DNA from 2 places in the Arthrobacter sp. AG1021 genome. Region 1 is predicted to be linked to the other one. Evidence: riboswitches for the same ligand, from Rfam matches in the RefSeq annotation. Region 1 holds a riboswitch; the other holds the start of a gene.
The links. Region 1 has a riboswitch for glycine ahead of cycA (D-serine/D-alanine/glycine transporter). Riboswitches for the same ligand answer to the same signal wherever they lie in the genome.
Positions count from the first base shown of each region.

Region 2: linked by a shared signal. The riboswitch ahead of gcvP (aminomethyl-transferring glycine dehydrogenase) and the one ahead of cycA (D-serine/D-alanine/glycine transporter) in region 1 are both predicted to bind glycine.

Region 1 is NZ_RBLB01000009.1:295,125-299,574, forward strand. Features, by position in the region: gene DFO58_RS12550 (M20 family metallo-hydrolase) at 1-422, shown strand, start outside; gene DFO58_RS12555 (FUSC family protein) at 501-1,544, opposite strand; gene DFO58_RS12560 (MarR family transcriptional regulator) at 1,541-1,993, opposite strand; glycine riboswitch at 2,260-2,358, shown strand; gene cycA (D-serine/D-alanine/glycine transporter) at 2,681-4,174, shown strand; gene DFO58_RS12570 (GMC family oxidoreductase) at 4,263-4,450, opposite strand, start outside.
Region 2 is NZ_RBLB01000013.1:2,005-6,454, forward strand. Features, by position in the region: gene gcvP (aminomethyl-transferring glycine dehydrogenase) at 1-2,568, opposite strand, end outside; glycine riboswitch at 2,734-2,831, opposite strand; gene DFO58_RS17405 (SGNH/GDSL hydrolase family protein) at 2,938-3,726, opposite strand; gene DFO58_RS17410 (serine hydrolase domain-containing protein) at 3,737-4,450, opposite strand, start outside.

The DNA of each region.
Region 1 (4,450 bases):
GATCTACCGATGCTGACGTACTAGCCGCAGCGGATGCGGATCTGCGCTCCCGTGTGAAGCGAATCGAAAAGCTGGCAAATGTCAGCATCGAACGGGGTGCTGAGCATGTCTGGGCTGCAAAAGCCTACGATCAGGCGGGACTCAAGCTGGCTGCCGACGCAGCGCAATCCCTGGGCCTCCGGCATGGGGTAGTCCGGACACTGGCCGGACACGATTCAACGAATATGAAAGACATTGTCCCAACCATCATGTTGTTCGTCCCCAGCGTGGAGGGTATCAGCCACAATGAACGCGAGCTGACACACGACAAGGACATGCTAGCTGGACTAGATCTTCTCGCCGAAGTACTTCATCGCGTTGTACAAGGCCAATTCGTTCCAGCGGATGCGCTCCTTGTCTCTGCAACCGGGCAGTCTCAGTAGATCATGCTCGGCGACGAATATTGGCGCCCTTAAACTCGTTTTTGGGGCGCCAATTGGAATGGCTTCTCCCACGCGGTCTTAGTTCTGCTTTTGCTCGACGTGCTTCTGCTGACCCACGACGATGCCGATCGTCACGCTCAGCGCCGCACCGGTGGCCGCCCCGAGCACCGTCATGGTGACCCGGTCAACCAGCAGCACCATGGGATCCTCGGGGCTGGCGAGGTGTACCATGAGCAGCGCGACCATGGTCATGAAGACCATGCCCACCGCGTAATTGCGCAGGATGACGACCTCGATGCAGAACTGGCCGACCAGCGCCACCGCAAGCAGCACCCAGAGATTGGGTTCGAAGACGAACACCGCCCAGGTCAGCAGCACGCCGATACAGGTTCCGACGCAGCGTTGCAGGGCCCGGGCAACCCGGCTGTGGACGGTTGCCCCCATCACCCCGGAAATTGCGCCAAGGCTCGCCCAGTACCAGTGCTCTCCCCCAAGAAGATAGGCCACGACACCGGCCAGCAAGACGGCGATGCCCATGCGCACGGATTCATGGACCGATTTCTCGGTCGGCGCCCAGGTGAGTTCCGCCTTCAGCGCGGCCGCCAGTCGGCCGCGTCGGGCCGACAGCCCGAGCATGACCAGCAGGCTGAACAATGCGGTGCCCGCACCGACCAGCAGCACTCCGATGAAGCTTTCGCCGCTTGCCGGAACCGAGAGGCAGGCACCGCCGGCGAACACCGCGAAGATCGGTCCCGGCGGAAGCCAGCGCACCCCGCGCGACACCAGATTGGAGCCGAAGGCGATCACGGCCAAGACAAGTGCATCGACGATGAACGGCGTCTGGAGAAAGGAGAACAGCGTGCCCAGCAGCATGGATGCTACCTGCACCGCGCCGCAGCTGAGCTGCTGCCAGAAGCGGACCGCGTAGTTGTCGTAGCGGCCGAAGACTGCGCAGAAGGCGCCGAACCCTGCATACATCGCCCAATCCATCCGTCCCAGGCTGGCGAGGATGAGCAGCGGCACCGCCAGGCAGAACGTGGCCCGGGCCGCGGGCCGCAACGCCGGCATGCGCGGGGCGACGGCAACGCTGTGCTTCCAGATCTGTTGTGCGTGGGCAATCACGGGCGAGCTTCCTCCTCGCTGGCGACTACCAGCTGCAGCAGGCCGCGCAGCTGGTCGCGCTGGGCCGCATCCAGCACGCTGTAGATCTTCTCCTCGCCTTCGCGGGCCGCTTCGACGGCACGGTCCGCAAAACGACGCCCTTCAGCGGTCAGCTCGATGAGCCGGCGGCGGCGGTCCGCCGGGTCCACGGTGCGCTGCAGCGTACCGTGCGCTTCCAGCCGGTCGAGGTAGGCGACCATATGGCCGCGGTTGATATTGGCCCGGTCGGCCAGGTCGTTCTGGTACATCGCGCCGGACTCTTCCAGTGCGCTGATGATCGTGAAGTGGTGGCGCGTCAGCCCCTCGGCGTCCATGAGCGCACCGAGCGCCGTGGTACCCACGCGCCCAACCCGGGTCGCCAGATAACTCAAGGAGTTCCATTGGAATTGGGGCGGTTTCTGTTCATTCACCCACCGAGAATATCATTTCACAATGAAATGATTTCATAGCGGGACAGATTGCCGCCCCGAACGCGACCCAGGGGCGGGAACCTGGGGTCTCATATTAAGCGTTGCGCCGTTTCAAACTTTAAGCCACAAGACGAAATTGAAACGCACTTGTCAATAAGGATTTTCGAAAGGACCTTTTGAGGCTTTACGACGATTTTCCGGCAGATTCAATTTGCATCGCTTCACGTTTCCAAGGCATACTGTGATGGCAGTCACCAAACAGCCATTGATGCGTGGCGGGAGAGCCCCGTCCTGAACCAAGGGCGGGCGCCGTAGGAGCAATTCCTCCCCGGGAAACTCTCAGGCCCCCGTACCGCCACGAACAGGCACATCTGGAAAGTAGCGCGATGAAGGTCGCGCTCACCGAAGGAGCAGGCTTCGCCCAGTATTCGGCGCAAAGTGAAAACTCTCAGGTACGCAAACAGATTGGGGAGGAACATCAGAACAGTGCCGCACTCGCGGGCACGCCCATGATGCTCCCCCGTGGTCGCGGCAGGCACTTGCTTTGAGCGCTTGAGCCTTATGCGGCCGAAAACAGGAGAACACCACGATGCGCGTGTTCGAAGGTAGCGCTGTCCGCGGACAGGCCCACCGGCTTGTCCCGGATTGCGTCGGGTGCGGGATCCCCCACTCCCGGAAGGCGCCTGAATGAGCTCAACCAGCTCTGCCCCCAAGCTCGAACGCGGACTCTCCAATCGCCATATCCAGCTCATCGCAATCGGCGGCGCCATCGGCACCGGCCTGTTCATGGGCTCCGGCAAGACCATCGCCGTCGCCGGCCCCTCGGTCATCTTCGTGTACATGATCATCGGCTTCATGCTCTTCTTCGTCATGCGCGCCATGGGCGAGCTGCTGCTGAGCAACCTCAACTACAAGACCTTCGCCGACTTCGCCGGCGACCTGCTCGGCCCCTGGGCCGCCTTCTTCACAGGCTGGACCTACTGGTTCTGCTGGGTTGTCACCGGCATCGCGGATGTCGTGGCCATCGCGCACTACGTCGCCTTCTGGTGGGGCGACCTGCCCCTGTGGATCCCGGGCCTGGCCTGCATCGTCCTGCTGCTGGTGCTGAACCTGAGCACCGTGAAGGCCTTCGGCGAAACCGAATTCTGGTTCGCCCTGGTCAAGATCATCGCCATCGGTGCGCTGATCGTGGTGGGTCTGGCCATGGTCATCACTGGATTCCAGCACAACGGCATCAGCTCTTCCTTCTCCAACCTCTGGGCGCATGGAGGTATGTTCCCGAACGGCGCCATGGGCTTCGTGGCCGGCTTCCAGATCGCAGTGTTCGCCTTCGTGGGCATCGAACTGGTCGGCACCACCGCGGCCGAGACCAAGGACCCGGAGAAGACCCTGCCCAAGGCGATCAACTCGATCCCGCTGCGCATCCTGTTCTTCTACGTCGGCGCGCTGCTGGTGTTGATGATGGTCGAGCCGTGGACGCTGTTCTCCGCCGAGGAATCCCCGTTCGTCGGCATGTTTACCCTGGCCGGGCTGGCCGGCGCCGCGGGCATCATCAACTTCGTGGTGCTCACCTCCGCCACCTCCAGCGCCAACTCGGGCATCTACTCGACCTCGCGCATGCTGCGCGGCCTGGCATTGGAAGGCGACGCCCCGAAGAAGTTCGAGCGGCTCTCCTCCCGCAAGGTGCCGCGCAACGCGCTGATGTTCTCATGCATGTTCCTGCTGGCAGGCGTCGCGCTGCTCTACAGCGGCGACTCGGTGATGGCGGTGTTCACGCTGGTGACCACCATTTCAGCCCTCTGCTTCATGTTCGTCTGGTCGATCATCCTGCTCAGCTACCTGGCTTACCGGGCCCGCCGCCCGCAGCTGCATGACGCCAGCGCCTTCAAGATGCCCGGCGGACGGTTCATGCCGTACGTCGTGCTGGCATTCTTCGTCTTCATCCTGTGGGCGTTGACCACCCAGGCCGACACGCTGGTCGCGCTGATCGCCACCCCGCTCTGGTTCATCGGGCTGGGCATCGGCTACCTGGTGGTCCGCCGCGATCCGAAGCACGAGGCGCTGCGCCTGGCCCACGCCGGCAAGGTCGCCCACGAGCGCCGCGAGGCGGCCGCCTACCGCAGCACCGTGTCAGCCGGCGCAGCCCAGGCCGAGAAGGCCAAGGAAAGCATCGACAGCTAGCGCCTTTGGGCAACCATCGAGGGCCTCGCTACGTCACGGGATGACGGTGCGAGGCCCTTGGCGTCAGCACGGGAGAACAGGCTGGCGGCTACCGGCTCGCGGCCAGGTCTTCCAGCAGGAACTTCGCGCCGAGCTCGCCGATCAGCACCGCCGGGGCGTTGGTGTTGCCGGTGGTGATGCGCGGCATGATGGACGCGTCGATGACCCGCAGGCCCTTCAGCCCGTTGAGCTTCAGCCGCGGATCCACCACCGCCTGCGCGTCGACGCCCATGCGGC
Region 2 (4,450 bases), on a different contig from region 1:
CTCGATCTCTGCCAGGTCCTCCGACTCGGTCGGCTCCACCATCAGGGTGCCGGCGACCGGGAAAGCCAGGGTCGGTGCGTGGAAGCCGAAGTCGATCAGTCGCTTGGCCACGTCTTCTGCGGTGACGCCGGTCTTGGCGGTGACTTCGCGCAGGTCCAGGATGCACTCGTGCGCAACCAGTTCCTTGTTGCCGGTGAACAGGATCGGGAAGTGCTCATTCAGGCGCTTGGCGATGTAGTTCGCGTTCAAGATCGCGTGCTTGGTGGCGCTGGTCAGGCCCTCGCCGCCCATCATCGCGATGTAGGCCCAGGAGATCGGCAGCACGCCGGCCGAGCCGAAGGCGGTGGCGACCACTGGCACGCCGTCGCGCTCGGAGTAGGTGCCCGAGGCGTCGCCCGGCAGGAACGGCACCAGGTGCTCGCCCACGCCGATCGGGCCGACGCCCGGACCGCCGCCGCCGTGCGGGATGCAGAAGGTCTTGTGCAGGTTCAGGTGCGAGACGTCGCCGCCGAACTTGCCCGGCTGGGCGAGACCCACCAGGGCGTTCATGTTCGCGCCGTCGATGTAGACCTGTCCCCCGGCGTCGTGGATCTTGCCGCAGACCTCGCGCACGTCGGCGTCGTACACGCCGTGGGTGGACGGGTAGGTGATCATGATCGCGGCCAGCACGTCCTTGTTGGCCTCGATCTTGGCATCCAGGTCGCCGGCGTCGATGGTGCCGTCGGCTGCGGTCTTGACGACCACAACCTTCATGCCGGCCAGCACTGCCGAGGCGGCGTTGGTGCCGTGGGCCGAGGCGGGGATCAGGCAGACGTTGCGCTGCGACTCGCCGCGCGAAGCATGGTAGTCGGAGATCGCCAGCAGGCCTGCGTACTCGCCCTGGGACCCGGCGTTCGGCTGGATGGAGACGCCGGCGTAGCCGGTGATCGCGGTCAGGCGGCCTTCCAGGTCGGTGATCAGCTCGCGCCAGCCGGCGGTCTGCGCTGCCGGGGCGTACGGGTGGATGGAGGCGAACTCAGGCCAGGTGATGGATTCCATCTCGGCGGCCGAGTTCAGCTTCATGGTGCACGAGCCCAGCGGGATCATGGTGCGGTCCAGGGCCAGGTCGCGGTCCGAGAGGCGGCGCAGGTAGCGCATCATCTGGGTCTCGGAGGAGATGGTGTTGAAGATCGGGTGGGTCAGGTAGGCGCTGGTGCGCACCTGGCCCTCGGGGATCTCGAAGCCTTCCGGTGCTGACAGTTCCACGCCGAAGACGCCGGCCAGGGCCTTGACGGTGGCGGAGGTCGTGGTCTCGTCGGTGGAGATGCCGACCTGGGTGCCGGAGACCTTGCGCAGGTTGATGCCTGCATCGTTGGCCTTTGCAATGACTTCCTCGGCGTCTTTGACGGTCACGACCACGGTGTCGAAGAAGGCCTGCGATGCCAGTTCGAAGCCGCCGGCGACCAGGGAGCTGGCCAGCACGCGGGCGTGGTTGTGGGCGCGGGTGGCGATCTGCTTCAGGCCTGCAGGGCCGTGGTAGACGGCGTACATCGAGGCGCAGATGGCCAGCAGCGCCTGGGCGGTGCAGATGTTGGAGGTGGCCTTCTCGCGGCGGATGTGCTGCTCGCGGGTCTGCAGGGCCAGGCGATAGGCGTTGGTGCCGGCGTCGTCGGTGGAGACACCCACCAGGCGGCCCGGCATGGAACGCTCAAGTCCCTTGGCCACGGCCATGTAGGCGGCGTGCGGGCCGCCGAAGAACAGCGGCACGCCGAAGCGCTGGGTGCTGCCGACCGCGATGTCGGCTCCCTGCTCGCCCGGGGCGGCGATCATGGTCAGCGAGAGCAGGTCGGCGATCACGGTGACCATCGCGCCGGCGGCCTTGGCGGCGGCGATGACCTCGGCGTGGTCGGCGATCGAGCCGTCGTTGCCCGGCTGCTGCAGCACGATGCCGGAGATGTCGCCTTCCGGCAAGCCTGCGGACAGGTCGGCGACCTCGACCTCGAAGCCCAGCGCATCGGCACGGCCCTGCACGACCTTGATGGTCTGCGGGAAGATATTGGAGTCCAGCACGGTCTTGCCGTTGGACTTCTTCTTGTTGGCGCGGCGCATCATCAGCACGGCTTCGGCGGCGGCGGAGGATTCGTCCAGCAGCGAGGCGTTGGCGATCGGCATGCCGGTCAAGTCCATGACCATGGTCTGGAAGTTCAGCAGGGCTTCGAGGCGGCCCTGGGAGATCTCAGGCTGGTACGGGGTGTAGGCGGTGTACCAGGCCGGGTTCTCGACGATGTTGCGGCGGATGACTGCCGGGGTGATGGTGTCGTAGAAACCCTGGCCGATCATCTGGGTCTTCATGACGTTCTTGGACGCCAGCTCACGCAGGTGGGCCAGTGCCTCGGTCTCGGTCAGTGCATCCGGGATGTCCAGAGCGGCATCTTGGCGGATGTCGGCGGGAACTGCCGTGTCGATCAGCTCGTCCAGGCTGTTGTAGCCAAGGGTCTGGAGCATGGTCTCGACGTCGGACTGACGCGGGCCGATATGGCGGGACACGAATTCGCTGTTCGTGTTAGCAGAAGTCTGCGTGATGGTCATGGTGCAGGTGTCTCCATGGGGATCTGTCTTGGCGCATGCCAAAGGAAGGTCGCTGTCCCTCCCCATCCCTGTTGCACAACCTGAGAGTTTTACGCAGCCGGCCTACCAAACCGGTTGCTTGCACCTTCGGTGAACCGGAACAGGCCGGTTACTTTCCAGAGTTGCCTCTTGATGGCGGTACGGGTGCCTGAGAGTTTCCTGGGGAGGAATTGCTCCTACGGCGCCCGTCCATGGTGTGAACGGGACTCTCCCGCCATCCTTCTACGGCGTCGGTTGCGGGCCAATGATCCACAACACACCTCCCATGGTACCCGCCCCGGGGCCAACTGCAAACAATCTTTCGGCCCCGGAGCCCCTGCATGACGCGCGCTAGCTGCTTTCCGCGCCCAGCCGGATGTAGTCCGGGTATTTTGCGCTCAGGCTGTCCCCCGAGGAAGTGCCTGTCAGGCGGCGTTTGACCCATGGAGCCAGGTATTCCCGGGCCCAGCCGAGGTCCTGGCGCAGCTTCTGACCGGGGGCGTTCACCGCAGCCGCTGGCAGCACCGGAACTTCGATGTCGGAGGACCAATTGCCCTCGGTGACGCCATGGGTTCCGAGCACATCCAGCACCTTGGCGGCCATGAGCGTGTGGCCGGCGGTGCCCATGTGCAGGCGGTCCACGGCCCAGTAGCGCACGTCCGAGAATTCGCGCCAACGCCAGTAGTCGGCGACCAGCGTGTTGTAGCGGTCGGCGATCTCGCGCACCTTTTCGTTGTAGATCGCGGTGCGCGGGCGGGTCTTGGAGAACAGCGGCGAGTCGACGGTGTCGAAGCCGGTGAACAGCAGCACGGTGATCCCGGCATCGGCGAAGCGCTTGACCATGCTGTCGTAGCTGCGCATCAGCGCCTCGAGGTCGGCCTTGGGCCGCAGGATGTCGTTGCCGCCGGCGTAGAGGGAGACCACGTCGGGCTTCATGGACAGCGCCTGGTCCATCTGCTGGTTGATCACCTGCCCGATCTTCTTGCCGCGGATCGCGAGGTTCGCGTATTCCCAGTCGCCGCGGGCGCACAGCACCTCGGCCACCCGGTCCGCCCAGCCGCGCACCTGGTTGGGGCGCAGCGGATCGTCGTCGCCAACGCCTTCGGTGAAGGAGTCCCCCATTGCCAGAAACTTTGCCATGCTCTTCCTCCTAGCCCTTGGCCTGCATCATTTTGCCGATAACCACCTGGCGCGCCAGCTGGCTGAGCTGCACGCCCGTGGAAATGCTCTTCTCGCCCTCGTTGCGCGACGGAATGTAGGCGAAGCCGAGCTGGTAGGCCGGATCGGCGAAGGCCAGCGAGGAGTTCGCCCCGTCGTGGCCGTAGGCGAAGATCGAACCGTAGTCGTTGCGGGCGGTGGCTTTCATGAATCCCAGGGCAAAGGCCTGGAGCAGCCCGTTGGTGCGGTCGTGCCCGTAGACGAGCTCCGCGGATACCCGGGACCAGGTGTCCTCGCTCAGGAACCCCCGGGCGGCGCCAAGTGAGGGCACCGGGCCGAAGGAGGCCGCGTAGATGGCCGCCAGCGACTGGGCATCGGCAACGCCGCCCATGGAGGCCGGGCCGAGCCTACGGACCTGCCGGGAGTTGGCCAGCTCGTGCCAGTTGTAGACCGGACCGCTGTCCAGCGCGAACCCGGAGGCCGAGTTTACTGCCAGGCCTGCCGGGGAGAAGGGGTCGAAGAATGCCGGTTCGGCCGGGGCGGCGGGGAGCACGTCACGGTAGCGCGGTTCCAGCGAGTCGTCCTGCCCGATATACGCGTCCACACCCAGGGGCTTGCGGATGCGTTCCTCGAAGACCTCTTTCAGCTCTTTGCCGGTGACCCGGCGGACCAGTTCCTCCATGAGCACACCCATGGTGATGGCGTG